Regions from separate parts of the Kosakonia sp. SMBL-WEM22 genome, predicted to be linked through region 3. Evidence: predicted binding sites of a transcription regulator. Region 3 holds the regulator's gene; each other region holds the start of a gene.

Region 1 (7,434 bases), 2.3 Mb from region 3:
CATATTGAGCGGCTGGGCAAAACCTATCCCGTTAAGCTTGCCGCGGATCTCGCCCCCTTTCGTCAGCCACTGCTCCAGTGCGCTGCGCTCAAGGGTGAGGTGAATAACGTTAAGATCGTGCAGTTTCAGCGGCTGCTGTAGCAGAAGCGTCAGCACCGGCTCGGTCAAATCCGCAGGAAGTTCATAATGGGGGCGACGGCTGAACATGCCGCCCTGGCGCTCCACTCTGAGCGCGGTTTTATCACTTTGCTGCTGCTGAAGTTGCAGGTGTCGCTGGGCTATCGCACTCAGTTGCGTCACCATCGCCTGCTGCTGCCAGGCGTGCCCGGTCATCAAAACATCGAGCTGCTGTTGCAGCAGGCGCAGGCTTTCCGCGTCATGCCACAGGCAATCTTTCAGCAGGATCAGGTCGATAGGCGCCACCGCGTCGCGGCCACTAAAGAGGGCGCTGGCCTGCAACAGGCGAATCGCTTTTTTCCAGCGCCGGTCGGAAACATATGGCGCGTTCGGCAGCGTATCCAGCTGCTGGCGCAGAGTGTAAATCAGCTCAAAAACCGGTTCCGGCAGCGCCACCTGGGAAATGTCATGCTGCCAGCGGATGTACTCTTCATCGGTGATTTGCAACTCCGCCGGCACCGGGTTTTCACTTTCACTCTGCTGGCTAATCAGCATTGAGCGGAAGTTGCTCTTCTCCTGCACTTTGTCGAGCCAGAGACGAATCAGCATGCGGTCGTAGAGCGCTTCGAGGCTGCTGTCCGCTTCCGGTAGTTCGTTAGAGGCCGCCACCAGCAAGCGCATCGGAATATGATCTTCGCTGGCGCCGTTACGAAAACGGCGTTCGTTAATGGCGGTCAGCAGGGTGTTAAGGATCGCCGGGCCTGCTTTCCAGATCTCATCCAGAAAGACGATTTCCGCTTCCGGTAAATAGCCGCTTGTGAGACGCTCATAGCGCCCTTCATCTTTCAGCGCCTGAATGGAAAGGGGGCCAAAGACCTCTTCCGGCGTGGAGAAACGGGTCATTAAATATTCAAAGGCGCGGGCATTTTTGAAGGCGAATTTCAGGCGGCGGGCGATCAGGCTTTTGGCGATGCCCGGCGGACCCAGCAGGAATACGCTTTCGCCGCTCAGGGCGGCCAGCAAACAGAGCCGGATCGCATGGCTGCGCTCAAAGAGGCCTTTCTCCAGCGCGCTGCTGAGGCGGGAAATTCTTTCTGCTAATAGATGTAAGTGAGCCATAATGAATCTGCGTCCTTTCGCCGTGGTTTCCGGCTTGTCAGAGCGATTATAAACGTTCCTGAAAGTGCCTGTAATAGACTGAAGAACGGCTTTGTTTTCATTGAGCCAGATTAATGTGGTTGCATTTAGGGGTACGATTCCGTCGATAATCGTGCATACTGTGCGCTTTTTGTGGGCCAAGGGACTAAGCACACATAATTGCATTCAATCAAAAGATTAGTCTATGAGCACTGATAAGAAACAATCGTTACCCGCGGTCACACTCGCGGCAATTGGGGTTGTCTACGGTGATATTGGTACCAGCCCACTCTATACACTGCGTGAATGTTTGTCTGGCCAGTTCGGCTTCGGCGTTGAGCGCGATGCTGTCTTTGGCTTCCTGTCGCTGATTTTCTGGCTACTGGTTTTTGTCGTCTCGATTAAGTACCTCACCTTTGTGATGCGGGCGGATAACGCCGGTGAAGGTGGGATCCTGACGCTGATGTCGCTGGCCGGGCGTAATACCTCCGCCAGGATGACCTCGGTGCTGGTGATTATGGGCCTGATCGGCGGCAGCTTCTTCTATGGCGAAGTGGTCATTACGCCCGCCATCTCGGTGATGTCGGCCATCGAAGGCCTTGAGATTGTCGCCCCCTCCCTCGATACGTGGATTGTGCCGCTCTCCATCGTGGTGCTGACACTGCTGTTTGCCATTCAAAAACATGGCACCGGGCTAGTGGGCAAACTCTTTGCGCCAATTATGCTGGCGTGGTTTTTGATTCTGGCGGTGCTCGGCGTACGCAGCATTATTGCCAACCCGGAAGTGCTGCAGGCGCTTAACCCGATGTGGGCGGTTAACTTCTTCTTGCAGTACAAAGCCATTTCGTTTGTCGCCCTCGGAGCCGTCGTGCTCTCTATTACCGGCGTGGAAGCGCTCTACGCGGATATGGGCCACTTCGGTAAACTGCCGATCCGCTTGGCGTGGTTTAGCGTGGTGCTGCCCTCGCTGGTGCTGAACTACTTTGGCCAGGGCGCGCTGCTGCTGAAAACCCCCGAAGCGATTAAAAACCCCTTCTTCCTGTTAGCGCCTGAGTGGGCGCTGATCCCGATGCTGATTATCGCCACGCTGGCGACGGTGATTGCCTCGCAGGCGGTCATTTCCGGTGTCTTCTCCCTGACTCGCCAGGCGGTACGCCTTGGTTATCTGGCGCCGATGCGGATTATTCACACCTCGGAGATGGAGTCCGGGCAGATCTATATTCCCTTTATCAACTGGCTGCTCTACTTCGCGGTAGTGCTGGTGATTGTCAGCTTCGAGCACTCCAGCAACCTGGCGGCGGCATACGGTATTGCGGTGACCGGCACCATGGTGCTGACCACCCTGCTCTTTACCACCGTGGCGCGCAAAAACTGGCACTGGAATAAGATTCTGGTTGGCATGCTGCTGCTCTTCTTCCTCTGCATCGATGTGCCGCTCTTCTCGGCGAACCTCGATAAGATTGTCTCCGGCGGCTGGCTGCCATTGAGCCTCGGTCTGGTAATGTTTCTGGTGATGACCACCTGGAAGAGCGAGCGTTTCCGCCTGCTGCGCCGCATGCATGAGCACGGTAACTCACTGGAAGCGATGATCGCTTCGCTGGAGAAGTCGCCGCCGGTACGCGTACCGGGTACAGCGGTTTATATGTCCCGCGCGCTGAACGTTATTCCTTTTGCCATGATGCATAACCTGAAGCACAACAAGGTGCTGCATGAGCGGGTGATCCTGCTGACATTACGCACGGAGGACGCGCCCTATGTGCATAATGTTCGTCGCGTGCAGATTGAGCAGCTGTCGCCCACTTTCTGGCGCGTGGTGGCAAGCTATGGTTGGCGCGAAACGCCGAACGTGGAAGAGGTGTTCCACCGCTGCGGGCTGGAAGGGTTAAGTTGCCGAATGATGGAGACCTCCTTCTTTATGTCCCACGAGTCGCTGATCCTCGGCAAACGCCCGTGGTATCTGCGCCTGCGCGGCAAGCTCTACCTGGTATTGCAGCGCAACGCCCTGCGCGCGCCGGACCAGTTTGAGATCCCACCTAACCGGGTTATCGAACTCGGAACGCAGGTCGAAATCTGACACCTTTCAAACCCCTCCCTAAGAGGGGTTTTTACTATCAATTGCCATCAATTTACCTTAAGAAAGTCGCGCCGTTTTTTTCGTTATCCCGATGAGCGAAACGTTTCGATTTCGATCACACTTCTTCAATCAGGCGATAGTTTTTAGAACAATCTTCGTACTACACTGCCGTCAGCGAAACGTTTCGCTCATGGAGCAAGAATATGAAAAAAGGTTGTGTTCTGAACGCTGATATTTCGTCTGTCATCTCTCGTCTTGGTCATACCGATACGCTGGTGGTATGTGATGCCGGGTTGCCGGTACCGCGCACTACGCAACGCATTGATATGGCGTTAACTCAGGGCGTGCCTTCCTTTATGCAGGTGCTGGAAGTGGTGACCGCAGAAATGCAGGTTGAGGCCGCAATCATCGCGTCGGAGATCAAGCAGTTGAATCCGCAGCTCCACGAAACGTTGCTCACTCACCTTGAGCAGCTGCAGCAACACCAGGGGAATACCATCGAAGTGCGGTACGTTACGCACGAACAATTTAAAAAAGAGACCGCAGGTAGTCAGGCGGTTATTCGCAGCGGGGAGTGCTCCCCGTTTGCGAATATCATTCTCTGTGCCGGCGTCACCTTCTGAGGCGATCATGGACGCATTACTGCAACTTAAAGGCATTGATAAATCCTTTCCCGGCGTCAAAGCCCTCTCCGGCGCGGCGCTAAACGTCTATTCCGGCCGCGTGATGGCGCTGGTCGGTGAAAATGGCGCCGGAAAGTCGACAATGATGAAAGTGCTGACCGGCATCTACAGCCGCGACGCCGGTTCGCTGCTCTGGTTGGGCAAAGAGACCACCTTCAGCGGGCCAAAATCCTCTCAGGAAGCGGGCATCGGCATTATTCACCAGGAGCTGAACCTGATTCCGCAGCTCACCATTGCCGAGAACATCTTTCTTGGCCGCGAGTTTGTTAACCGCTTCGGCAAAATCGACTGGAAAAAGATGTTCGCCGAAGCCAACACGCTGCTGGCCAAACTCAATCTGCGCTTTAAAAGCGATCGCACGGTAGGTGAGCTCTCCATCGGCGATCAGCAGATGGTCGAAATCGCCAAAGTGATGAGCTATGAGTCGCAGGTCATCATTATGGATGAGCCGACCGATGCGCTGACCGATACTGAAACCGAGTCACTGTTTCGCGTGATCCGCGAACTGAAAGCGCAGGGGCGCGGCATCGTCTATATCTCCCACCGCATGAAGGAGATCTTCGAGATTTGCGATGACGTTACCGTGTTTCGCGACGGGCAGTTTATTGCCGAGCGCGAGGTCGCGACGCTGACGGAAGATACGCTGATTGAGATGATGGTCGGCCGCAAACTGGAAGATCAATATCCGCGTCTGGACAAAGCGCCGGGCGAAGTTCGTTTGAAGGTCGATAATCTCTGCGGGCCGGGGGTTGATAACGTCAGCTTTACGCTGCGCAAAGGCGAGATCCTCGGCGTTGCCGGGCTGATGGGGGCCGGGCGTACCGAGCTGATGAAAGTGCTATATGGCGCACTGCCGCGCACCAGCGGCTATGTCACCCTCGACGGTCATGAAGTGATCACCAAAACGCCGCAGGATGGGCTGGCGAACGGCATTGTCTACATCTCCGAAGACCGCAAACGCGACGGGCTGGTGCTCGGCATGTCGGTAAAAGAGAACATGTCTTTGACTGCGCTGCGCTACTTCAGCCGCACGGGCGGCAACCTGAAGCATAAAGAAGAGCAGCAGGCGGTAAGTGATTTTATTCGTCTGTTCAATGTTAAAACGCCATCAATGGAGCAGCAGATTGGTCTGCTCTCCGGCGGTAATCAACAAAAAGTGGCGATTGCGCGCGGTCTGATGACTCGCCCGAAAGTGCTAATCCTCGATGAGCCGACGCGCGGCGTGGATGTCGGAGCGAAGAAAGAGATTTATCAACTTATTAACCAGTTCAAGGCCGATGGCCTGAGCATCATTCTTGTTTCGTCGGAAATGCCGGAAGTGTTAGGTATGAGCGATCGGATCATGGTGATGCATGAAGGGCATCTCGGCGGGGAATTCACGCGCGAGCAGGCCACTCAGGAAGTGTTGATGGCTGCCGCTGTGGGCAAGCTTAATCGTGTGAATCAGGAGTAAGAGAGATGACTACCCAGGCCGTTTCTGGTCGCCGCTATTTCAGCAAAGCGTGGCTGATGGAACAAAAATCGCTGATTGCCCTGCTGGTGCTGATCGCCATCGTTTCGACCATGAGTCCCAACTTTTTTACCGTCAATAACCTGTTGAATATTCTCCAGCAGACCTCCGTGAACGCCATTATGGCGGTGGGCATGACGCTGGTGATCCTGACCTCGGGAATCGATCTGTCCGTCGGTTCTCTGCTGGCGCTCACCGGCGCGGTTGCCGCCTCGCTGGTGGGTATGGAGGTGAATGCGCTGGTGGCGGTGGCGGGTGCGCTGGCGCTGGGCGCGGCGGTCGGTGCTGTGACCGGCACCATCGTCGCTAAAGGCCGCGTTCAGGCGTTTATTGCCACGCTGGTGATGATGCTGCTGCTGCGCGGCGTGACGCTGGTTTACACCAACGGCAGCCCCGCGAATACCGGCTTCACCGCTAACGCCGATATTTTTGGCTGGTTCGGTATCGGTCGCCCGCTCGGTGTGCCAACGCCGGTATGGATCATGGCCGTGGTCTTTATTGCCGCCTGGTATCTGTTACATCATACCCGTCTGGGGCGCTACATCTATGCGCTGGGCGGTAACGAAGCGGCGACGCGCCTCTCCGGTATTAGCGTCGATAAAGTCAAAATTATCGTCTACTCCCTGAGCGGCCTGCTGGCCTCGCTGGCGGGCATTATTGAAGTTGCGCGTCTCTCCTCAGCGCAGCCAACCGCGGGCGCGGGTTATGAGCTGGATGCGATTGCCGCAGTAGTACTGGGCGGTACCAGCCTTGCCGGCGGGAAAGGTCGGATTGTTGGGACATTGATCGGCGCATTGATTCTTGGCTTCCTTAATAATGGCCTGAATTTGTTGAGCGTTTCTTCCTATTACCAGATGATCGTTAAAGCAGTAGTGATTCTGCTGGCGGTGCTGGTAGACAACAAAAAGCAGTAATTCCCTACACAACAGGACTCATGAACATGAACATGAAAAAACTGGCCACTCTGGTTTCTGCTGTTGCCCTGAGCGCCACGGTAAGTGCGAACGCGATGGCGAAAGACTCTATTGCTCTGGTGATCTCCACCCTGAATAACCCCTTCTTCGTCTCGCTGAAGGATGGCGCGCAGAAAGAGGCCGACAAGCTGGGTTATGACCTGGTCGTGCTGGACTCGCAGAACAACCCGGCAAAAGAGCTGGCCAACGTCCAGGATTTAACCGTTCGCGGCACCAAGCTTCTGCTGATCAACCCGACCGATTCCGATGCGGTGGGTAACGCCATTAAGATGGCTAACCAGGCCAAAATCCCGGTGATCACGCTCGACCGCGTTGCCAGCAGCGGTGAAGTGGTAAGCCATATCGCTTCTGATAACGTGCTCGGCGGTAAAATCGCCGGTGACTACATCGCCAAGAAAGCGGGCGAAGGCGCGAAAGTGATCGAACTGCAGGGCATTGCCGGGACGTCTGCCGCGCGTGAGCGTGGTGAAGGTTTCCAGCAGGCAGTCGCAGCGCACAAATTCAACGTCCTCGCCAGCCAGCCGGCTGACTTCGACCGCACCAAAGGTCTGAACGTGATGCAGAACCTGCTGACCGCCCATCCGGACGTGCAGGCAGTCTTCGCCCAGAACGATGAGATGGCACTCGGCGCGTTGCGCGCGCTGCAGACTGCGGGCAAAAGCGACGTGATAGTGGTCGGTTTTGACGGTACGCCGGACGGCGAAAAAGCGGTTAACGACGGCAAACTGGCCGCTACTGTTGCCCAGTTGCCGGAGCAGATTGGCGCGAAAGGCGTTGATACCGCAGACAAAGTGTTGAAAGGCGAAAAAGTTTACGCTAAAAATCCGGTTGACCTGAAACTGGTCATCAAGCAGTAACAGAACGTTCAGGCTCGATGTACGTTCTGTCAGCCTGAGGGACAAGGTAATAAAAGAAAAGCATGGCACGCGCCACCGTTCG
Region 2 (7,434 bases), 260 kb from region 3:
AGGCCGCCGCCAGCGTCCACTCTGTTGCCGCGCCCAGTACCGGCAACCACGCTTTCTGCGCGATACCGCCCAGCCCTACTACACCAACCCGTAATATCGTCACGCTTAATCCCCTAAATGTGCCAGCAGCGAATCGAGACGCTGCTTCAGTTCCGCTACTTCGCTCTCCAGCGCTTCCACGCGCGCCTCAAGGCTCTGCTCAGTCGGCGCGACGGCTTCAACCACATTGATCAGCGTCTGCATATCGCCACTGAAGAGGTGCATATAGCGGCTCTCGCGCTTGCCCGGCTCGCGCGGCAGGCGCACCACATAGGGGCCATCGTCGCGGCTGGCCAGTTGCTCAAGGGCGTTTTCCACTTCGGCCATATCGGCAAAGCGGTGCATCCGCTCCGCCCGCCCGCGCAGCTCACCCGGCGTTTGCGGCCCGCGCAGCAACAGCGTGGCGATAAGCGCCACCTCTGCCGGGCTTAACTTCAGATCGCCAAACTCAGAGTTGCAGAAGCGCTGCTCATATTTGGTCACCCGGTTACCAAAACCACTGACGGTGCGCAGGTAGTGCCGCTTTACCAGTTCATCAAGCACCTGCTGTACCTCCGGCTCGCTCAGGTTCATCACCGGCTCGCGGTTGGTTTTCTGATTGCAGGCGGTGACCACGCCGTTGATGGAAAGCGGATACTGCTCCGGCGTAGTGACCTGCTTCTCCAGCAGACAGCCGATTACCCGCGCCTCAATGGCGGTGAGTTGATACTTCATCTCTGCTCCTTAGCGTCCCGGAGTCCACTCCTGGGCGGTTAATGCGGTGAGGACGTGGTCGCGCCACTGCCCGTCAATCAATAAGTAGGATTTGGCATAGCCCTCTTTTTCGAACCCGAGGCGCGCCAGTAAGTCGCCGCTGCGTTTATTGTGCGGCATATAGTTGGCCATTATGCGGTGCATATGTTGCGTGCGCTGCATATAGCGAATGGCGGATGTCAGGGCTTCAAACATCAACCCTTGCCCCTGCCACTTCTGGCCGATGGAGTAGCCGAGATAACAGGCGTGAAACGAGCCGCGCACCACGTTCGAGAAATTAGCGACGCCGACAATCTCTTTCTCTTCAGGATCGAGCAGGGCGAAGTAAAAAGCGGAGCCCTGTTTATGGAACTCATTGATCATCCCCAGACGCGCCTGCCAGCCAGAAGGGTAACAGTGGCTCTCATCGCGGACGGGCTCCCAGGGCTTTAAAAACTGGCGATTTTCCGCGTAATAATCCGCAAGCCGCCACGCATCGCGCTCGTGAACCAGGCGCACCACTAATCTGTCTGTTACCAAGCGTACTTTCGGCACATTACTGCGATAGCCAAACATGTTAACCACTCCTTCGTTTCGCGGCTTTTTTTACCCCTTCTCTTTACTATACCTTTGCTCTGCGACTCTGTGAAAACAGCAACATGGCATTTTCTGCGCCGCGCCCCCTTTTCGATGAAAAGTCTCAATCAAACGCCCGCCTTGATAAAAAAATATTGTCGCGGTGAATGTGTGAAAACGGTTGCCGAAGCCGCAGAATAGAGGCGTCACCTTTTTCTGATTTCCCGGAGGGGAAATGGCGCGCATCTCGCAGGCAAGGAGCCTGGGTAAATATTTCCTGCTGGTCGATAATTTTTTGGTGGTGCTCGGTTTTTTTGTTGTCTTCCCCCTGATTTCCATTCGTTTCGTTGATCAACTTGGCTGGGCCGCGCTGATGGTCGGGATCGCGCTCGGCCTGCGTCAGTTTATTCAGCAGGGGTTAGGCATGTTTGGCGGCGCGATTGCAGACCGCTTTGGCGCAAAACCACTGATTGTCACGGGCATGCTGATGCGTGCGGCAGGCTTTGCAGCAATGGGGATGGCGCACGAGCCATGGGTGCTGTGGCTCTCCTGTATTCTTTCCGGGCTTGGCGGCACGCTGTTCGACCCGCCGCGTTCGGCGCTGGTGGTCAAACTGGTGCGACCGCGCCAGCGCGGTCGCTTCTTCTCGTTGCTGATGATGCAGGATAGCGCTGGGGCGGTTATTGGCGCGCTGCTCGGCAGCTGGCTGCTGCAGTATGATTTCCGTCTGGTGTGCGCCGCTGGGGCGTTAATGTTTATCCTCTGCGCCGGCTTTAACGCCTGGCTGCTGCCGGCGTGGAAGCTCTCGACGGTGAAAACACCGGTGCGCGAGGGTTTAGCGCGTGTGCTGCGTGACAAGAAATTCGTCACCTATGTCTTAACCTTGAGTGGCTACTATATGCTGGCGGTACAGGTGATGCTGATGCTGCCGATTATGGTCAACGACGTTGCCGGATCGCCGACGCCGGTAAAGTGGATGTACGCGATTGAGGCCTGTCTCTCGCTGACGCTGCTCTACCCGATTGCCCGCTGGAGTGAGAAGCGCTTTCGCCTTGAACAGCGCCTGATGTTCGGCCTGGTGGTGATGTCCTTCAGCCTCTTTCCGATGGGCATGGTCGGCTCGCTGCAACAGCTATTTACACTTATCTGCACCTTCTATATCGGCTCGATTATCGCCGAACCGGCGCGGGAAACCCTGAGTGCGCAACTCGCCGATGCGCGGGCGCGCGGCAGCTATATGGGCTTTAGCCGCTTAGGTCTGGCCTTCGGTGGCGCGCTTGGCTATGCCGGCGGCGGCTGGCTGTTTGATGCAGGAAAGGCGTTCCGCCAGCCGGAGCTGCCGTGGATGATGCTCGGCGTGATTGGGCTTGTCACCTCCCTTGCTTTGCTGTGGCAGTTTGCCCCGCGTCGCGTTCAGCCGCCGATGCTCGAACCCGGCGCCTGATTTGCGCCGCGTCGGCCTCTCTTCCATACTGATTAGTGATGGATAAACCAGTATGGAGGAGAAACGTGAAACTCTACATTTACGATCACTGCCCTTTCTGTGTAAAAGCCCGCATGATTTTCGGCCTTAAGAATCTCCCGGTTGAACTCCATGTCCTGCAAAGCGATGACGAAGCGACGCCGACCAAAATGATTGGTCAGAAGATGGCGCCGATCCTGCAAAAAGATGACAGCCGCTACCTGCCCGAAAGCCTCGATATTGTTCACTACGTTGATAAGCTCGACGGTCAACCGCTGCTGACCGGCTCCCGCAACCCGAAGATCGAGGAGTGGCTGCGTAAGGTGAATGGCTACGTCAATAAGCTGCTCATCCCGCGCTTCGCGCAGGCGCCATTTGACGAGTTTTCCACCCCACAGGCGCGAGCCTACTTCACCGCCAAAAAAGAGGCCGCGATTGGCGACTTCGCCGATCATCTCGCCCACTCTGCCGGGCTGGTGAAGAATATCAGCGACGATCTGCGCGCGCTGGAGAAGCTCATCGTGCAGCCGAATGCCATCAACGGAGAGCTGTCAGAAGATGATATTCACCTCTTCCCGCTGCTGCGTAACCTGACGATTGTCAGCGGCATTACGTGGCCAACCCGCGTCGCCGACTACCGCGACAACATGGCGAAACAGACACAGGTTAACCTCCTCTCTTCCATGGCTATCTAAGCCGTTCATGGCGGAAGCGTCCGGCTTCCGCCCCTTCTTTAAGTATTTTCTGCTGGCCTTTGCGCCGGGCGTCGCGCATGCTACACCTCGATCGAGGCATCGGGACCACGTTGAGGAATTCATGAAGAAGATGATTTTGGCCGCAGCATTAATGCTGAGCGGCGTACTGGTGGGCTGTAACCAACTGACCCAATACACAATCAGCGAGCAGGAGATTAACCAGGCCCTGCAGAAACGGAATAACTTTGCCAAAGATATTGGCGTGCCGGGCGTGGCTGATGCGCATATTGTTCTCAACAATCTTGCCAGCGCCATCGGACGTGAAGAGCCAAATAAAATTACCTTAACGGGCGACGCTAATCTGGATATGACGTCGCTGTTCGGCAATCAAAAAGCGGTTATTAAGCTGAAGCTGAAAGCGCTGCCGACCTTTGATAAGGATAAGGGCGCCATCTATTTGAACGAGATGGAGGTGGTAGACGCGACAGTGACGCCGGAAAAGATGCAGAGCGTGCTGCAAACCGTAATGCCCTACCTGAACCAGTCTCTGCGCAACTACTTTAACCAGCGCCCGGCCTACGTACTGAAAGAGGACAGTACCAAAGGCGAAGCACTGGCGAAGAAATATGCTAAAGGTATTGAGGTAAAACCTGGCGAGATTGTCATCCCGCTTACCGACTGAATCCTTGGGCGCCTGGCGCCCTTTTTTTCAGGAAAAGGATGCAAACGAAAACGTTTCCCCTTATGCTTGGTCTCCGGCAAAAACAGCCCTTTCTCACTTAGCCGGAGCCCTCCAATGACACAACCTCAGGTTTTGAAAATCCGCCGTCCTGACGACTGGCATCTCCATTTGCGCGACGGCGATATGCTGAAAACCGTGGTGCCGTGGACCAGCGAAACCTACGCCCGCGCCATTGTGATGCCGAACCTGGCTCCCCCTGTGACCACCGTTGAGGCCGCTATCGCCTACCGCCAGCGCATTCTTGACGCGGTGCCTGCTGGTCAGCACTTCGAACCGCTGATGACCTGCTACCTCACTGACAGCCTCGATCCCGATGAGATTGAGCGCGGCTTCGCGGAAAAGGTCTTTACTGCGGCGAAGCTCTATCCGGCAAATGCCACCACTAACTCCAGCCACGGCGTCACCAGCATTGATGCCATCATGCCTGTGCTTGAGCGTATGGAGAGGCTCGGCATGCCGCTGCTGGTGCATGGCGAAGTGACCCACGCGGAGATCGATATTTTCGATCGGGAAGCGCGCTTTATTGAGACGGTGATGGAGCCGCTGCGCAAGCGCCTGCCGGAGCTGAAAGTGGTATTCGAGCACATCACCACCAAAGACGCCGCTGACTATGTGCGCGACGGCAATGAGCGGCTGGCCGCGACCATCACCCCACAGCATTTGCTCTTTAACCGCAACCATATGCTGGTGGGCGGCGTGCGTCCGCACCTCTACTGCTTACCAATCCTTAAGCGTAATATTCACCAGCAGGCCCTGCGTGAACTGGCCGCCAGCGGCTTCGACCGCGTCTTTCTTGGTACCGACTCCGCACCGCATGCCCGCCATCGTAAAGAGGCGAGCTGCGGCTGTGCCGGCTGTTTTAACGCACCAACGGCGCTGGCAAGTTACGCCACGGTGTTCGAAGAGATGAATGCGCTACAGCACTTTGAAGCCTTCTGCTCGCTTAACGGGCCGCGCTTCTATGGTCTGCCGGTGAATGAAGAGTTTGTCGAACTAAAACGTGAGGAGTACGTAGTACCGGAGTCCATTGCGCTGGCGGATGATACGCTGGTGCCCTTCCTCGCCGGTGAAACCGTGCGCTGGCAGGTAAAACGCTAAATATTCTTATGCCCCCTGTTGTAATGCGTTTCGATTGACTGTATAAATATACAGTATCTTACACAGGGGGCTGTTATGCGCATTGAAGTGACGATTGCCAGAACCACATCTTTACCCGCAGGCGCTATCGATGCGCTGGCAGGTGAGTTATCCCGCCGTCTGAATGATCACTATCCCGATCGCGAAAATAAAATTTCTGTCCGTTATGCTGCGGCAAATAACCTCTCCGTCCTTGGCGGCGCGAAAGAAGATAAAGACCGCGTTAGTGAAATCCTGCAAGAAACCTGGGAAAGCGCTGACGATTGGTTTATCACCGATTAATTTCCCTCTGAAGTTGAAGTTATTGCCGGGTCGCCCCGGCTTTTTTTGCTTCAATTTTAAGCAAAACCGTAACATCTGATTTTATTAGTGAAATGAGTCGCTTATCTTTTCACCACTCCCTTAAGAAAAATCTATGACTACAAAAAAGATGTTGCAGAGTGTTTATTTTCCCGATCATGGGGTCGGGTTGTTGATATACTGAAAAGGCTTCAAATTAAAACACGCATTGAACCTCGAACGTCGTTGTCTAATTAAAACACGCCAAACAGGGGGTTATGATGGTAAAGAATAATGAAGTCATCCAGACCCATCCACTGGTCGGATGGGACATCAGCACCGTAGACAGCTATGACGCACTGATGCTCCGGTTGCACTACCAGACCCCGAACAGAGCCGCTCAGGAAGGGACTGAAATCGGTCAGACGTTATGGTTAACAACCGATGTTGCCCGCCAGTTTATCTCGATTCTGGAAGCGGGCATTGCCAAGATTGAATCAGGCGATTTTGAGAAAGACGAGTATCAGCGACATTAGTACTATCCGTACTTACTCAATACCAGGCACCCTTGCGGTGCCTTTCTTTTTTCTGCCCTTGTATAAGCCCCCCAGGTTATTTACCCTCCTGAACACGCAATTGCCTGGAGAGAACCATGACATACGACCTGATTATTATTGGCAGCGGCTCCGTCGGTGCAGCCGCGGGCTACTACGCCACACGTGCCGGGCTAAAGGTGCTGATGACCGATGCACATATGCCACCGCACCATGAAGGCAGTCATCACGGCAAGACGCGCCTGATCCGCCACGCTTATGGCGAAGGCGAGAAATATGTTCCGCTGGTGCTGCGTGCCCAGCAGCTATGGGATGAACTGAATACCATCACCGGCGAAGCGGTATTTGAGCGTGCCGGCGTCATTAATTTCGGTCCGGCAACCTCCCCTTTCCTCGCCAATGTCGCTGCCAGCGCCGCGCAGTGGAAGCTGACTCTGGAGAAACTTGATGCCGCCTCGCTGATGGCGCGCTGGCCGGAAATCCGCGTTCCTGATGATTATATTGGTCTGTATGAAGCCGACTCCGGCCTGCTGCACAGCGAGCTGGCAATCAAAAGCTGGATCCAGCTGGCTGAACAGGCAGGCTGCGCGCAGCTCTTCAACTGCCCGGTCACCGCCCTGCACCATCATCAGGATGGCGTCACCATTGAGACTCCGGAAGGGAGTTTCTCCGGCAAAAAAGCGCTGGTCAGCGCCGGAACCTGGGCACAGACGCTGCTGCCGAACCTGCCGATTCAACCGGTACGCAAAGTGTTTGCCTGGTTCCAGGCCGATGGCCGTTACAGCGTGAAAAACAGCTTCCCGGCCTTTACCGGCGAGATGCCGAACGGCGAGCACTACTACGGCTTCCCGGCGGATGAGAATGAGTTAAAGATTGGTCGCCACAACGGCGGACAGGTGATTAACGCGGCCGACGAGCGCACGCCGTTTGGCACAGAAGCTGGCGACGGTTCGGAGTGCTTCTCCTTTTTACGCCAGCATCTGCCGGGCATCGGCGGCTGCCTGTATGGCGCATCCTGCACCTATGACAACTCACCCGATGAAGACTTTATTATCGACACCCTGCCAGGCGAACCGAACACGCTGGTGGTCACCGGCCTGAGCGGTCACGGCTTTAAATTTGCGCCGGTGCTCGGCGAGATCGCCTGCGCCTTCGTGCAGCAGAAAACGCTCGGGTTCGATTTACAACCCTTCTCCCTCGCTCGTTTTACAGATTAAG
Region 3 (7,434 bases):
TAGAGGTACCGATAGCGACCGCGGCCATATCCGTGGCGCTATAGCCCCCGGCCATCACGGTATCGACGAAGCCCATCGCTGTCTGGGCAACCTGCGCAAAAATCACCGGCAGGGCAAGTGCCAGTAATTGACGCGCCTCTGTTACATACTTCTGCACGAGAACACCTATATATTGTTGTTATAAGAGAGAATGGAAAGACTTAAGAGAAAGGAGTTATATCCTTGTGCGACAAAAAATGCCGCACTGCGACAGGTGCGACATCTGCTCAAATAGTACCTGTTAACGCCCCTTTTTGCCACGTTATCCATAAATCGAAATTATCTTTCGCCGCAAAGCGGGCTTCAGGCTGGCAAGGGGAATTTTCACCTGTTATTGTGCCAGAAGCACACGGTAATGCCGTAAGAATGAAACAGGAGTGATGATTATGTTTACGGGTATTGTACAGGGCACGGCAAAAGTGGTGTCGATTGACGAAAAACCGAATTTTCGCACCCACGTTGTTGAGCTGCCTGAAACGATGCTGGACGGGATTGAGACCGGAGCGTCCATTGCGCATAACGGCTGCTGCCTGACCGTCACCGAGATTAACGGTAGCCATATCAGCTTCGATTTAATGAAAGAGACGCTGCGTATTACCAACCTTGGCGAACTCGAAGTCGGGGATATGGTCAACGTTGAGCGCGCGGCGAAATTCAGCGACGAAATTGGCGGGCATTTAATGTCGGGCCATATTATGTCGACCGCAGAAATCGTCAAAATCCTCGCCTCGGAAAATAACCGCCAGATCTGGTTTAAAGTGCAGGATCCGACGCTGATGAAATATATCCTCTATAAAGGTTTTATCGGTATCGACGGTATTAGCCTGACGGTCGGCGAAGTGACCGCAACGCGTTTTTGCGTATATCTGATTCCGGAAACGCTGCAGCGCACCACCCTGAGTGCCAAAAAGCTGGGCCAGCGCGTCAATATTGAGATCGATCCGCAAACTCAGGCCGTTGTCGATACCGTCGAGCGCGTGCTGGCGGCAAAAGAGGCCGCTGTTGTGGTGAATGTCGTCGAGTAACCAGGCGCCACAAACAGCAAAAAGCCGCAGCGTGTTGGTTGCGGCTTTTTTGTCGGCCAAATACAGCGTTAACGTGCGACGCGCAGACCTTTCTCCACGCCGCGGCTAAATACCACCTGCCAGAGCTGAATGTCGCGGGCGCGAAACGCCCCGGCGCAGGCGTTGAGGTAGTAGCTAAACATGCGTTTAAAGCGCTCAGAGTAGTTGTCGGCAATCTCCGGCCACGCGGCAAGAAAGCGGCCATACCAGGCCATCAGCGTGCGGTCATAATCAGCGCCGAAGTTGTGCCAGTCCTCCATCACAAAGTACGGTTCGCTGGCGGTGGCGATGTGGCGCACCGAAGGCAGACAGCCGTTTGGGAAGATGTAGCGATTGATCCACGGGTCAACATTATTATCGGTCTGCCTTGAGCCGATGGTATGGAGTAAAAAGAGACCGTCCGGCTTCAGGTTTCTGTCGACCACATCAAAGTAAGTGGCGTAGTTTTTCGGCCCGACATGCTCAAACATGCCGACGGAGACGATGCGGTCAAACTGATCGCGCAGATCGCGGTAGTCCTGTAACAGAATCTCGACATCCAGCCCCGCGCAGCGCTGTTGCGCCATCTTCTGCTGCTCTGCCGAAATGGTGACGCCGACCACGCGCACGCCATAGTGCTGCGCCATAAACTGTGCCAGGCCCCCCCAGCCGCAGCCGATATCCAGCACGCGCATGCCGGGCGTTAACTGCAATTTTTCGCAGATAAGCCGCAATTTTGCCTGCTGCGCCTCGGCAAGGGTGGTTGCCTCTTTCCAGTAGCCGCAGGAGTACTGCATCGCGGGGTCGAGCATGCGGGTAAAGAGATCGTTGCCGAGATCGTAATGCTCTTTGCCGACAATCCACGCCCGCTTTTTACTCTGCAGGTTGAAGAGCCGGGCGGCGGCAATACGCAGCGTATCTTTGAGATGGTGTGGAAGCTGTTTTTCCAGGCCAGCGCGCAGCACCTGGGTGAAAAAGATATCCAGGCGGTCGCACTCCCACCAGCCGTCCATATAACTTTCGCCGAGTCCGAGCGATCCCTCCCGTAAAACGCGTTTGAAAAAATCAGGGTTTTTCACCCGAATATCTGCAGGAGCGGGACCATTAATACGAATGCCTGCGCGGCCCAGCAGTTCGTTTGCTATACGGAACCAGTTATCATCCCGCACGCTCACTTCTTCTATACACGATGAACTCATACCTTCTCCATCACGAATAGCGATCAGAACTCTACAAGCGTAGACGCTGGCAGAGTTTGTGAGAAATCTCACGGTTTGCACCGTGAGGCTGATATCAGACGTAGAACAGAGGAAGGGAGAGACCCTTGCCAGAAAGGCCCTCCTTGGTGATTCAGGCACGCTCCTGTGCCCGTTACTGCATAATATTTATCGTATTTATATGACAGCCGAAAATCAGTATAGGCCTCAATATGAGGTGATTCAACTTGTCGCTAATAGCGTGCTAATTACGCCATCAGCGACAGTCCCCCTGGCAACTACCCGCGCGCGGAGGAGGGCTCACGCGCCTCATCCTGCTCTTCGCCTGCCCGATGCTGCATGCCATAACCGAGCGCGGCGAGCAGCACCATGGCGAGCATCACGCTGGTGGTGGTCAGCAGCGGGGTAATGATCAGCCACGAAACAACGAGGCTTGCCAGGAAGCAGAGCCCCAGTTGCAGGGTATTCTGCAACGCCGCCGCGCGCCCCGTCGCCTGCGGGAAGGGACGCAGCGCCCGCGCAACCACGATAGGGTAAATAGCCCCGTTCGCCACCGCCATCAGGCAGAAAGGGATCATCAGCGCGGTCAGCGAGACGCCCGGAATAAAGCCAACTGCCCAGGTCGCCAGCACGCTTAGAGCAAAGCCGCTCAGTAACCACGGCAACATACGCGACCCCTGCCATTTTTGCAGCGCTGCGCGGCAGCCGTAACCACCAATCAGGAAAGCGAAGGTTTGTGGCACATAGCTCAGGCCAATTACTGACGGACCATAGCCCATCTCATGCAGGATAAACGGCGATCCGGTCAGCCAGGCAAAGAAGCTGGCGGAGCAGGCGGCGTAGATCATCACATTGCCGCGATAATCGCGGGCGCGCAGCAGATCGAGGAAGGTGAGTGCCTGCTGGTCATGCGTCACCTCTTTTACCGGCGATTTGAGGCGGAAAACCGGGATCATCAACACCACGGTGATGGCCAGCAGGGTGGCGAAAATCGCTTGCCATTCAATATGGGCCAGCAGCCAGGCACCGAGCAGCGGAGCCAGCGCCGGGGTTAAACCGACCAGCGGCATAATGGTGGCGAAAATACGGTTAACGCGGTGCGCCGGGTAGTAATCCGTCACCAGCGCCTGCCAGCTAACGGTGGCCGCACAGACGCCGACGGCCTGTACAAAACGCAGCACCAGAAGCCAGGTAGCGTCACGCACCCAAATCGTTCCGAGGCAGCCGAGGGCGAAAATAGCGAGCCCAGTCAGCAGAATTGGCTTGCGACCATAGCGATCCGACAGCGGCCCCCACAGCAGCTGCGCCACCGCGAATCCGGCCAGGAAGAGGCTCAGCGAGGCGCTGATCACGGCGGGAGAGGTGTTTAAATCTTGCTGAATCGCGCTGAAAGCGGGCAGATACATGTCGGTGGCTAAAAAGCCCAGCACGCTTAACCCCCCGAGCCAGACTAAAAATCCTTTGCCAGGTTGCATTCTCTTTTCTCTTTAATTGCAGGTAATCAGGGTGGGGAAGTGTAAGGAGTGCTTTCCTGGTTGTGAAACGCTAATATTTGCATGTTGGTTTCAAAAATTTTGCAGGCAAAATATGTGGTCAGAATACTCTCTTGAAGTGGTGGATGCCGTAGCGCGTAATGGCAGCTTTAGCGGCGCAGCGCAGGAGCTGCACCGCGTGCCCTCAGCGGTGAGCTACACCGTGCGTCAGCTGGAGGAGTGGCTGGCGGTGCCGCTGTTTGTGCGCCGTCACCGCGACGTAGAATTAACCCCCGCCGGGGTCTGGTTTTTAAAGGAGGGGCGATCTGTTATCAAAAAAATGGTGATCACCCGCCAGCAGTGTCAGCAGATCGCCAATGGCTGGCGCGGGCAGTTGCCGATTGCTGTCGATAACATTGTGAAACCCGCCCGCACCCGGCAGATGATTGTCGATTTTTATCGCCACTTCAGTGATGTCGAGCTGGTGGTCTACCAGGAGGTGTTTAACGGCGTCTGGGATGCGCTCGCCGATGGCCGCGTTGAACTGGCGATTGGGGCCACGCAGGCGATCCCGGTCGGTGGCCGCTATGCCTTTCGTGATATGGGCACCCTGAGCTGGAAGTGTGTCGTCTCACGTCAGCATCCGCTGGCGCAGCTCAACGGTCCGTTAAGCGATGAGACGTTGCGCAACTGGCCATCGCTGATCCAGGAGGATACCTCCCGCTCGCTGCCAAAGCGTATTACCTGGCTGCTGGATAACCAGAAACGGGTGATGGTGCCAGACTGGGCCTCGTCGGAAGCGTGCCTGTCGGCGGGGCTTTGTGTAGGGATGGTGCCAGCCCATTTTGCCCGGCCACGGCTTGATAGCGGCGACTGGGTGGCGCTTGAGCTGGAAAACCCGTTTCCGGATGCCGCCTGCTGCCTGACATGGCAACAAAGCGAGGCGTCGCCTGCGCTGAACTGGCTACTGGATTATCTGGGCGACAGTGAAACGTTGAATAGAGAGTGGCTGCGGGAGCCGGAGTAAGGCTCCCGCGGGAAGGGATTAACGGCGGTAGTCGCGGAAGGGGCCATCGGCCACCGAGCGGCGCTCCACCAGGCGCGGATGCACTTCAATCGACTGCGACTGTTCGCGCTTGTTCACAATGCGATCGAGCAGCATGGTGAAGGCCGTTTCACCCAGCGAGTCTTTCGGCTGATGAATCGTCGTCAGCGCCGGGGTGAAGAAGCGTGAGTTGCGCACGTTGTCATAACCGATGACGGAGATATCCTGCGGCACGCGCAGCCCCATCTCATCGGCGGCGCAGAGCGCGCCCATCGCCATAATGTCGCCGCCGCAGAAGACCGCGGTCGGGCGCGAGGACTGGCCGAGGATCTGCTGCATGGCGCGGTAGCCGGATTCCGGCTCAAAGTCCCCCTGCACAATCCAGTGCTCGGGCACGTTGATCATCGCCTCGGTCATCGCCTTCATAAAACCGGCCAGACGACCTGCGCCAGTGTTGCGCTCCAGCGGGCCCGGGATCACGCCGATGTCGCGATGCCCGCGCTCAATCAGGTAACGGCCGGCCATATAGCCGCCTTCAAAAGCGTTATCAATCACCGAATCAGTGAAGTCTGCTTTCGATTCTCCCCAGTCCATCACCACCATGGGAATATGACGATACTCCTCCAGCATGGTGAGTACGGTTTCCGGGTACTCCGAGCACATCACCAGCAGGCCATCGACACGTTTTTGCGCCATCATCGACAGGTAAGCGCGCTGCTTCTCCTGGCTGTTCCACGCGTTGCCGAGGATCAGGGTGTAGCCCTTCTGGAAACACTTCTTCTCAACCGCTTCGATGATTTCGGCGAAGTAGGCCGCTTCACTGCTGGTCGCCAGCAGACCAATCGATTTGGTGTGATTCACTTTTAGGCTGCGGGCGACGGCGCTTGGCGAATAGTGCAGCTCTTTGATTGCCGCCCAGACGGCGTTGCGCGTCTCTTCGGCGACGAAACGGGTTTTGTTAATTACATGTGATACGGTTGTAGTGGAAACGTTTGCTCGTTTCGCGACATCTTTAATCGTTGCCATCAGATATTACTCCAGACCATATCGTAAGCTCCTGATAATTCGCAAGGTAAACGTTTGCCTTTAATCACCCTGAACTCATCAAAGTGAGTGCGGTACGCCGGGAAAACGACACTGGACGTCAGGAGGGGAGTCAATGGCCGGTACGCTAATAAATTTAGCGTCGAATTTTGGCTGATCTTGAGCAAAAGGGGAAGTATTAAAACGTTTATGCTGCCAAATCGCGCAAGATTTTTCAGAAAATTTGTGCAAAAATGCGCAGGCTCACTTTTTGTGGGGAAATTAAATGGAGAAAAATTGATGAGCACCGATCTTAAGTATTCACTCTTCACCACCGTCATCGTTCTGAGCCTGATTGTTTTCGGCGCGCTGACCGCTGCACTGCATTGATCTGATGCGAGGGAGAGCCCTCTCCCTCGATTCTTGCGCCACCATTGTTCCTCGTTGCGCAATTAACTTTTCTCCTCCCGCTCACTTCTGTTTTTTGTGACAGCTGTCATACTTTTGCCTTTTCGCGGCCTGGCTGAGGGTCGCATGTTCATTTCGGAGTCAAAAGATGAAAATAAATTTCCCCCTGCTTGCGCTGGCGATTGGCGCGTTTGGGATTGGGACCACCGAATTCTCCCCGATGGGATTACTGCCGGTGATTGCGCAGGGCGTTGGGGTTTCCATTCCAGCGGCGGGGATGCTGATCAGCGCCTACGCCATCGGCGTTATGGTGGGCGCGCCGCTGATGACGCTGTTACTTTCTCATCGTGGCCGTCGCAATGCGCTGATTTTCTTAATGGCGATTTTCACCGTCGGCAATGTGCTCTCCGCCATTGCGCCGGATTACGCCACCCTGATGATCGCCCGTATTATCACCAGCCTTAATCACGGCGCGTTCTTCGGGCTTGGCTCGGTGGTCGCCGCAAGCGTTGTCGCGAAAGAGAAGCAGGCCAGCGCGGTGGCAACGATGTTTATGGGGCTGACCATCGCCAATATTGGCGGAGTGCCCGCCGCCACCTGGCTTGGGGAAACCATCGGCTGGCGCATGTCCTTTATGGCAACCGCCGGGCTTGGGGTGATCTCCATGGTTTCGCTCTTCTTCTCCTTACCGCAAGGCGGTGCGGGCGCGCGACCCAATGTGCGCAACGAACTGGCGGTGCTGATGCGCCCACAGGTGCTGACGGCGCTGCTGACTACGGTGCTCGGTGCCGGCGCAATGTTCACTCTTTACACCTACATCTCGCCGGTGTTGCGCACGCTGACCGACGCCACGCCGGGGTTTGTCACCGCCATGCTGGTGCTGATTGGCGTTGGTTTTTCTATGGGTAACTATCTGGGCGGGAAACTGGCGGATCGCTCAGTAACCGGTACCCTAAAAGGGTTTTTGCTGCTGCTGATTGCGATCATGCTGGCAATCCCGCTGCTGGCACGCAGCGAGATCGGCGCGGCAATCGCCATGGTAGTGTGGGGCGCGGCAACCTTCGCGGTGGTGCCACCGTTGCAGATGCGCGTGATGCGCGTTGCCCATGAAGCTCCGGGGCTGTCGTCATCGGTCAATATTGGCGCATTTAACCTGGGTAATGCCCTTGGCGCGGCGGCAGGCGGCG
Region 4 (7,434 bases), 1.5 Mb from region 3:
TGCCTGCTGCACTGGCTGCGCCGCGCCCTGCGCCTCTGCCCGGAGTTCATAACTGAACACTTTACGCCCGCATTAAAAACGGCACTTAAACAGCAGGGCATTGCGCGCACACTCTATGACGATATTAATCTGCATGCGTTGATCAACCTCTGCTCGCGCCGCCTGAAACGCTCGTTTGAGAGCCGAGATCGCCAGTTTTTGGGTCTCTATTTACAGTACTGCCTGTTGCAGCATCATAGCGGCCATTCGCCAGAGTTTAACCCGGTTCAGCAAGCGTGGGCGCAGATGCGCGCCGAGTATCTGGTGGCGCAGGATATCGTGCGCCACTGGCAGCGCCGCGTCGCTGCAACGGCTCATGAGAATGAACACCTCTTTTTAGCCCTGCTCTTTATGCTGGTGCGCACGCCCGATCCGAGCCATGACGATCATCAGCAGGATCACCGCCTGCGCCTGGCCATCAGCCAGATGATTGCCCACTTCCATCAGCTCTCCGGTATGCATTTCAGCGACGAACAGGGTTTGACCAATCAGCTCTATATCCACCTCGCCCAGGCGCTGGATCGCAGCCTGTTCGGCATTGGCATTGATAACACACTGCCGGCAGAGATCAATCAGCTCTATCCGCGCCTGATGCGCACCACCCGCACGGTGCTGGAGGGGCTGGAAACGGAGTATGGGCTGCGCTTTAGCGATGAGGAGGCGGGACTGGTTGCGGTGATTTTCGGGGCCTGGCTGATGCAGGAAACCGATCTGCATGAGAAGCAGCTGATGCTGATTACCGGCGATGACAGCGCCAGAGAGCAGGAGATTGAGCAGCAGCTGCGCGAGTTAACGCTGCTGCCGCTCACCATTCGTTATTTGCCGCTGGAGAGCTTCCGCGAAGAGGGCGCGCCGAAGGATGTGACGCTTATCATCACCCCTTACACCACGCCCCTGCCGCTCTTCTCCGCGCCGCTGATCCACACCGACGGGCTGCTTAGCGAACAACAGCAGGAGCATATTCGCATTATGCTTGAGGGCTCCCCTTCTGCGCGGCGACCGTTGGACGCAGGACCAGCGCTGGCAGTGCCAGCAACGCCATAATAAAGAACAGCCCCTGGTGCAGATGTTCAAAGAGGAACCCGGCGATCATCGTCATCAGGGCAATACTTCCCCCCATCGCCACGGCAGAGTAGACCGCCTGGAGTCGAATCACTTCGCTCCCCTGGCGAGCTGAGATGTAACGCATCGCCGCCAGGTGGCAAACCGTGAAGGTGCCGCAGTGCAGGATCTGCGCGACAATCAGCCACGGCAGCGCAGTGGTCCAGCCCATCAGGCTCCAGCGAACCAGCCCGCAAACCGCCGAAAGCAGCAGCAGATCGCGCGCGCTGAAGCGGCGGAAGAGACGGTTGCTGAGCGTAAAAATCACCACTTCTGCCACCACGCCGAGCGACCACAAATAGCCTACCGTTGAGGCAGAGTAGCCCACCGACTGCCAGTAGATCGCGCTGAAACCGTAATAGGCCGCGTGCGCGCCCTGCAACAACGAGACGCAGGCGAGAAAGCGCCAGTTCTGCATAATCAAGCTGCGCCAGGCGGGCCAGCCCGCGCCATCCTGCTGGCGGTTTTCACCCTGCGGCAGGATCGTCGGGCGCAGCAGCATGCCGAGTAGCATTGAGGCCGTGCCCAGCGACAGCATCACCAGAATCGCCCGGTAATCGTAGAGGCTCACCAGCTTGCCAGTCAGCGCTGAGCCAATCACAAAGGCGATCGATCCCCACACCCTGACGCGGCCATAATCCATTGGAAACTGTTTTTGCCAGGTGCCTGCCAGCGCATCCGTCAGCGGCACCAGCGGCGAGAAGAAGAGGTTAAAGCCGACAATCACCACCGCCAGCCAGGCGACATGGCTTCCGGCGTAAAAGGCCATCGCAAAGATTAGCGTAGCCAGACCCAGCACGCGCAGAGCGGTGATTAAACGGGAGGGGTCACTTACGCGCGGGGCAATCAACAGGCTACCGAGAAAACGGGCAACGAGACCAGCACCAAGCAGCATACCGATGATTTCCGGGGTTAACCCAACGCCTTTGAGCCAGACACCCCAGAAGGGTAAGAAGATGCCGTAACTGAAAAAGTAGGTGAAATAAGCGAGCGCCAGCCAGCGCGTTGACTGCAGAACCATGATTTCCTCCTGAATCGAAGCGTTAGTCTGGCGGCAAACGCCTGGCCTGGCAAGCAACAATCAGGTAACAAATTTGCCTAAGCGCAGGTTTTGCAACATTAAAACGCGCCGGGCGGAATGCATCGCTGGCGAGCAGGCAAAAAAAACCCGCTTCACAGGAAGCGGGCTTGTTTGATGTCGGAAACTTATGCGTAAACCGGGAAACGGGCGCAGATATCCAGCACTTTCTGTTTGGTGCGCTCAATCACCGCTTCGTCGTTGATGCTGTCCAGCACGTCGCACATCCAGCCTGCCAGCTCTTTGACTTCAGCTTCTTTGAAGCCGCGACGAGTTACCGCCGGGCTACCGATACGGATACCGGAGGTGACAAACGGACTCTTCGGATCGTTCGGCACGCTGTTTTTGTTCACCGTGATGTTGGCACGGCCCAGCGCAGCATCTGCTTCTTTACCGGTCAGGTTTTTATCAACCAGATCCAGCAGGAACAGGTGGTTATCAGTACCGCCGGAAACGACGTTGTAGCCGCGTGCAAGGAACACTTCCACCATCGCTTTGGCGTTTTTCGCAACCTGTTGCTGATAGGTTTTGAACTCCGGCTCCATCGCCTCTTTCAGCGCCACCGCTTTACCGGCGATAACGTGCATCAGCGGGCCGCCCTGGCCACCAGGGAAGACGGCAGAGTTCAGTTTTTTGTACAGCTCTTCGCTGCCGCCCTTCGCCAGGATCAGGCCGCCGCGCGGACCCGCCAGGGTTTTGTGGGTAGTGGTAGTAACAACGTGCGCATGCGGAACCGGGTTCGGGTAGACGCCTGCAGCAATCAGACCGGCAACGTGTGCCATATCGACAAACAGGTACGCGCCGATGCTGTCAGCGATTTCGCGCATTTTGGCCCAGTCAACCACGCCGGAGTAAGCAGAGAAGCCGCCGATGATCATTTTCGGCTTGTGTTTTTGCGCCTGCTCATTGAGTTCGTTGTAATCAATGTGGCCCGTTTCATCGATGCCGTAAGGAACGATATTGTAGAGTTTGCCGGAGAAGTTAACCGGAGAGCCGTGAGTCAGGTGACCGCCGTGCGCCAGGTTCATACCAAGCACGGTATCGCCCGGCTCCAGCAGCGTGGTGTAGACAGCGAAGTTAGCCTGTGAGCCAGAGTGCGGCTGAACGTTGGCGTAATCAGCGCCAAACAGCTCTTTCGCGCGGTCAATTGCCAGCTGTTCAACGATATCGACATATTCACAGCCGCCGTAATAACGCTTGCCCGGGTAACCCTCGGCATATTTGTTGGTCAGCTGAGATCCCTGCGCCTGCATAACGCGCGGGCTGGTGTAGTTTTCGGAGGCGATCAGTTCAATGTGCTCTTCCTGACGTACTTTCTCCTGCTCCATAGCCTGCCACAATTCGGCATCATAATCGGCAATGTTCATTTCACGCTTTAACATCCGCATCTCCTGACTCAGCTAACAAAAACAACTCTCAATGAGGGCCCGATTTCGGGGACGGCTGACAGTATAACTGATTAATATTCTGAGAACAGGTCTTGACAAAGGTTTTTGCGCAAACGATTGGCTGCCCGCCACACAAGGCTTTGAGCAATAACGACCTTCGCCCCGTAAAGGGATTTCTTTTCAGCTTTGTGATGCAACTTCTTCACATTCGATAACCCCTCTTTCATTACGCCCTTTACAAATTGATGCCAGCGGCTATAAGATGCATTTAAAATACAACTTTAAAAATGTATGTTCAGAAGGATGCCATCATGCTCGACGCTCAGACCATCGCTACCGTTAAATCCACTCTCCCACTGCTCGCTGCTACCGGCCCGAAATTGACCGCTCACTTCTACGAACGGATGTTTCAGCACAACCCCGAGCTTAAAGAGATCTTCAATATGAGCAACCAGCGCAATGGCGATCAGCGTGAAGCGCTGTTTAACGCCATTGCCGCTTACGCCGCGAATATCGACAATCTTTCCGCCCTGCTGCCCGCCGTTGAAAAAATTGCCCAGAAGCACACCAGCTTCCAGATCCAGCCCCAGCAATATGACATCGTCGGCGAGCATCTGCTGGCAACCCTTGATGAGATGTTCCAGCCGGGGCAAGAGGTGCTGGACGCGTGGGGCAAAGCTTACGGCGTGCTGGCGGGTGTATTTATCAATCGTGAAGCGGAGATTTACCGCGAGCACGCCGATAAAAAAGGGGGCTGGGAGGGGACGCGTGCGTTCCGCCTGGTGGAGCGAGTGCCGCGCAGTGCGCTGATCACCAGTTTTGAGTTTGAGCCGGTCGACGGCCAGCCGGTCGCCGATTACCGGCCGGGTCAATACCTTGCCGTGTGGCTGAAACCGGAAGGTTTTCCCCATCAGGAGATCCGCCAGTACTCTCTCACCCGCGAGCCGAACGGCAAAAGCTACCGAATTGCGGTGAAGCGTGAAGCGGGCGGTCAGGTCTCAAACTGGCTGCACGATAAAGCGAAGCCTGGCGATATTCTCTGGCTTGCCGCACCAGCAGGCGATTTTTTCCTTGATGTCAGCCCGCAAACGCCGGTATCGCTCATCTCCGCAGGCGTGGGCCAGACGCCGATGCTGGCGATGCTGCACCATCTGGCGCACAGCCATCACCGCGCGCAGGTTAACTGGTTCCATGCGGCGGAAAACGGCGATGTGCATGCCTTTACCGATGAGGTAAGCGAGCTGGGTGCCAGCCTGGCGCACTTTTATCAGCATGTCTGGTATCGCCAGCCAAACGCAGCGGATGAGCAGGCCGCGCGGTTTAACAGCACCGGACTGATGGCGCTTGCAAAGATGAAAGATCGGCTGAGCGACGGGGAGATGCAGTTCTATCTCTGCGGGCCGGTGGCATTTATGCAGTTCGCAGCAGAGCAGTTGGTGACGCTGGGTGTGGGAAGCGATCGCATTCACTATGAGTGTTTTGGGCCGCACAAGGTGCTGTAAGCAGGCTGCCCTCACCGTGCGCGGTGAGGGCGAAAGATCAGATGGCGGCGTCGTCTTCTTCGCCGGTACGGATACGCACTACGCGCGCAACGTCAAAGACGAAGATTTTGCCGTCGCCAATTTTACCGGTCTGCGCGGTACGGATAATGGTATCGACACAGGTGTCGACAATGTCGTCGCCCACCACGATCTCAATCTTCACCTTCGGCAGAAAATCCACCATATACTCTGCGCCACGGTAGAGTTCGGTGTGGCCTTTCTGGCGACCAAAACCCTTCACTTCCGTTACCGTCATCCCGGTGATGCCGACTTCAGCCAGCGCTTCACGCACATCATCCAGTTTGAAAGGTTTAATAATCGCATCAATCTTTTTCATGGTCGTTCCTTACACGCTCTTGCCAGTCTGCTGCATCGTAATCGGTTGCTCACAGTACCATAATCATTTCGCCTTTACTCTTTAAAGTCATTGGCATCCAGTTCATGGCGCGAGAGCAGTTTATAAAACTCGGTGCGGTTGCGCCCCGCCATCCGCGCGGCGTGCGTCACATTGCCTTTGGTGATTTGCAATAGCTTGCGCAGGTAGTTGAGTTCAAACTGGTTACGCGCTTCAACAAAGGTCGGCAGCGCGGTGTTCTCCCCTTCCAGCGCCTGCTCGACCAGCGCATCGCTGATCACCGGCGACGAGGTGAGCGCCACGCACTGCTCAATCACGTTCACCAGCTGGCGCACGTTACCGGGCCAGCTGGCGGTCATCAGCCGCTTCATCGCATCGGTGGAAAAAGCGCGCACAAACGGCTTATGGCGGTCCGCCGACTGGCGCAGAAGGTGGTTAGCAAGCAGCGGAATATCCTCCGCGCGCTCCGCCAACGCCGGGATCTTCAGGCTCACCACATTGAGACGATAGTAGAGATCTTCACGAAACTCGCCGCGCGCCATCGCTTTTGGCAGATCGCGGTGCGTCGCCGAAATAATGCGCACATTGATATCGATATCCCGGTTGCTGCCGAGCGGGCGCACCTTGCGCTCCTGCAATACGCGCAGGAGTTTGACCTGTAAGGGGATCGGCATATCGCCAATCTCATCAAGAAACAGTGTCCCGCCCTCTGCCGCCTGGAACAGCCCTTCCCGGCTGCTTACCGCGCCGGTAAACGCCCCGCGCGCGTGACCGAAGAGTTCTGATTCCAGCAGCTGCTCCGGCAGCGCGCCGCAGTTGATGGCGATAAAGGCATTTTTACTGCGTGGGCTGGCATTGTGGATCGCCTGCGCCAGCACCTCTTTACCGGTGCCGCTCTGGCCGTTAATCAGCACGCTGACGTCCGACTGCGCCACCATCCGCGCCTGTTCAAGCAGGCGCAACATCAATGGGCTGCGGGTAACAATAGTTTCGCGCCACTGATCGTCACTGGCGGAGCCGCTGTGCTCCAGCGCATCGTCGATAGCTTTGTAGAGCGCGTCTTTATCTACCGGTTTGGTGAGAAAGCTGAAGACCCCCTGCTGCGTGGCGGCAACAGCATCAGGAATGGAACCATGCGCGGTCAGAATTATCACCGGCATTCCTGGCTGCAGGCGTTGGATCTCGGCGAAGAGCTGCATGCCATCCATCTCATCCATACGCAGGTCGCTTATCACCAGGTCAACCTTCTCACGGGCGAGAATGCGTAACCCCTCCTGCCCGCTTTCAGCGGTGACAATACTGTAGCCTTCGCTGGTCAGGCGCAGCCCGAGCAGTTTCAGCAGGCCCGGATCGTCATCCACCAGCAGCAGGTGTGCCGGTTTGCGATTGGTCATGGTTTCGCCTCCTGCTGCTGCTCGGCATCGCTTTTCGCCGGATGGGCGCTGTCCGGCATATCGGTGGGAGCCGGTTTGCGAATGGAGAGACGCCGTTCAATATCGGTGAGGTTTTCCAGCTTGCGGGTAGTGGTATCAAGTTGCTCATGCAGGAACTGCTGCTCGCCGCGCAGTCTGTCCAGCTCGCTGTCGGCAGATTGCTGCAATTTACTGTAGCGGCTGCGCTCTTCGGCTAACTGCAACTGTGCTTTTTCGCCATCGCGCCAGAGCTCAAACAGCGGGCGCACCTGCGCCGGGATCGCCGGGCTTAAGGCATCAAGGCGCTCGGTATAGTCGCGGCGTTCGAGCGGAGAGATTTTGGCATTCGAGAGCAAAATGCCGCGGCGGAAGTTCGCCTGCCAGGTATTATCGGACCATGACCGCGCTTCAGCCCGTGCAGCCGCTGGCGACAAGCGCTGGGCGCAATCCATACCGCGCAGCCAGAACAGCGGATTACTCTCAACGCTCTGTCCCGAGAGGGTCCAGATATCGTTGCAAT

Evidence for each region. The regulator PurR, encoded in region 3, represses purine synthesis genes. The targets are predictions, from matches to a motif close to CANGCAAACGTTTGCNTG.
Region 1: the regulator PurR is predicted to act here: its motif matches at 3,501-3,518, upstream of rbsD (D-ribose pyranase).
Region 2: the regulator PurR is predicted to act here: its motif matches at 4,230-4,247, upstream of pyrC (dihydroorotase).
Region 4: the regulator PurR is predicted to act here: its motif matches at 3,713-3,730, upstream of glyA (serine hydroxymethyltransferase).

What each region holds. Positions count from the first base shown of each region.
Region 1 is NZ_CP051488.1:4,992,093-4,999,526, reverse strand. Features, by position in the region: gene ravA (ATPase RavA) at 1-1,236, opposite strand, end outside; gene kup (low affinity potassium transporter Kup) at 1,460-3,328, shown strand; gene rbsD (D-ribose pyranase) at 3,532-3,951, shown strand; gene rbsA (ribose ABC transporter ATP-binding protein RbsA) at 3,959-5,464, shown strand; gene rbsC (ribose ABC transporter permease) at 5,470-6,435, shown strand; gene rbsB (ribose ABC transporter substrate-binding protein RbsB) at 6,462-7,352, shown strand.
Region 2 is NZ_CP051488.1:1,948,936-1,956,369, reverse strand. Features, by position in the region: gene HF650_RS09220 (Gfo/Idh/MocA family oxidoreductase) at 1-103, opposite strand, end outside; gene HF650_RS09215 (YceH family protein) at 106-753, opposite strand; gene rimJ (ribosomal protein S5-alanine N-acetyltransferase) at 763-1,347, opposite strand; gene mdtH (multidrug efflux MFS transporter MdtH) at 1,583-2,791, shown strand; gene grxB (glutaredoxin 2) at 2,857-3,504, shown strand; gene HF650_RS09195 (lipoprotein) at 3,626-4,186, shown strand; gene pyrC (dihydroorotase) at 4,301-5,344, shown strand; gene dinI (DNA damage-inducible protein I) at 5,420-5,665, shown strand; gene bssS (biofilm formation regulator BssS) at 5,944-6,198, shown strand; gene solA (N-methyl-L-tryptophan oxidase) at 6,315-7,433, shown strand.
Region 3 is NZ_CP051488.1:2,206,504-2,213,937, forward strand. Features, by position in the region: gene mdtK (MdtK family multidrug efflux MATE transporter) at 1-157, opposite strand, end outside; gene HF650_RS10460 (riboflavin synthase subunit alpha) at 426-1,064, shown strand; gene cfa (cyclopropane fatty acyl phospholipid synthase) at 1,133-2,281, opposite strand; gene punC (purine nucleoside transporter PunC) at 2,578-3,774, opposite strand; gene punR (DNA-binding transcriptional activator PunR) at 3,887-4,798, shown strand; gene purR (HTH-type transcriptional repressor PurR) at 4,817-5,842, opposite strand; gene HF650_RS10485 (YnhF family membrane protein) at 6,140-6,229, shown strand; gene HF650_RS10490 (MFS transporter) at 6,396-7,434, shown strand, end outside.
Region 4 is NZ_CP051488.1:3,687,757-3,695,190, forward strand. Features, by position in the region: partial or broken gene csiE (stationary phase inducible protein CsiE) at 1-1,017, shown strand, start outside; gene HF650_RS17670 (3-phenylpropionate MFS transporter) at 1,007-2,161, opposite strand; gene glyA (serine hydroxymethyltransferase) at 2,347-3,600, opposite strand; gene hmpA (NO-inducible flavohemoprotein) at 3,918-5,108, shown strand; gene glnB (nitrogen regulatory protein P-II) at 5,146-5,484, opposite strand; gene glrR (two-component system response regulator GlrR) at 5,559-6,896, opposite strand; gene qseG (two-component system QseEF-associated lipoprotein QseG) at 6,893-7,434, opposite strand, start outside.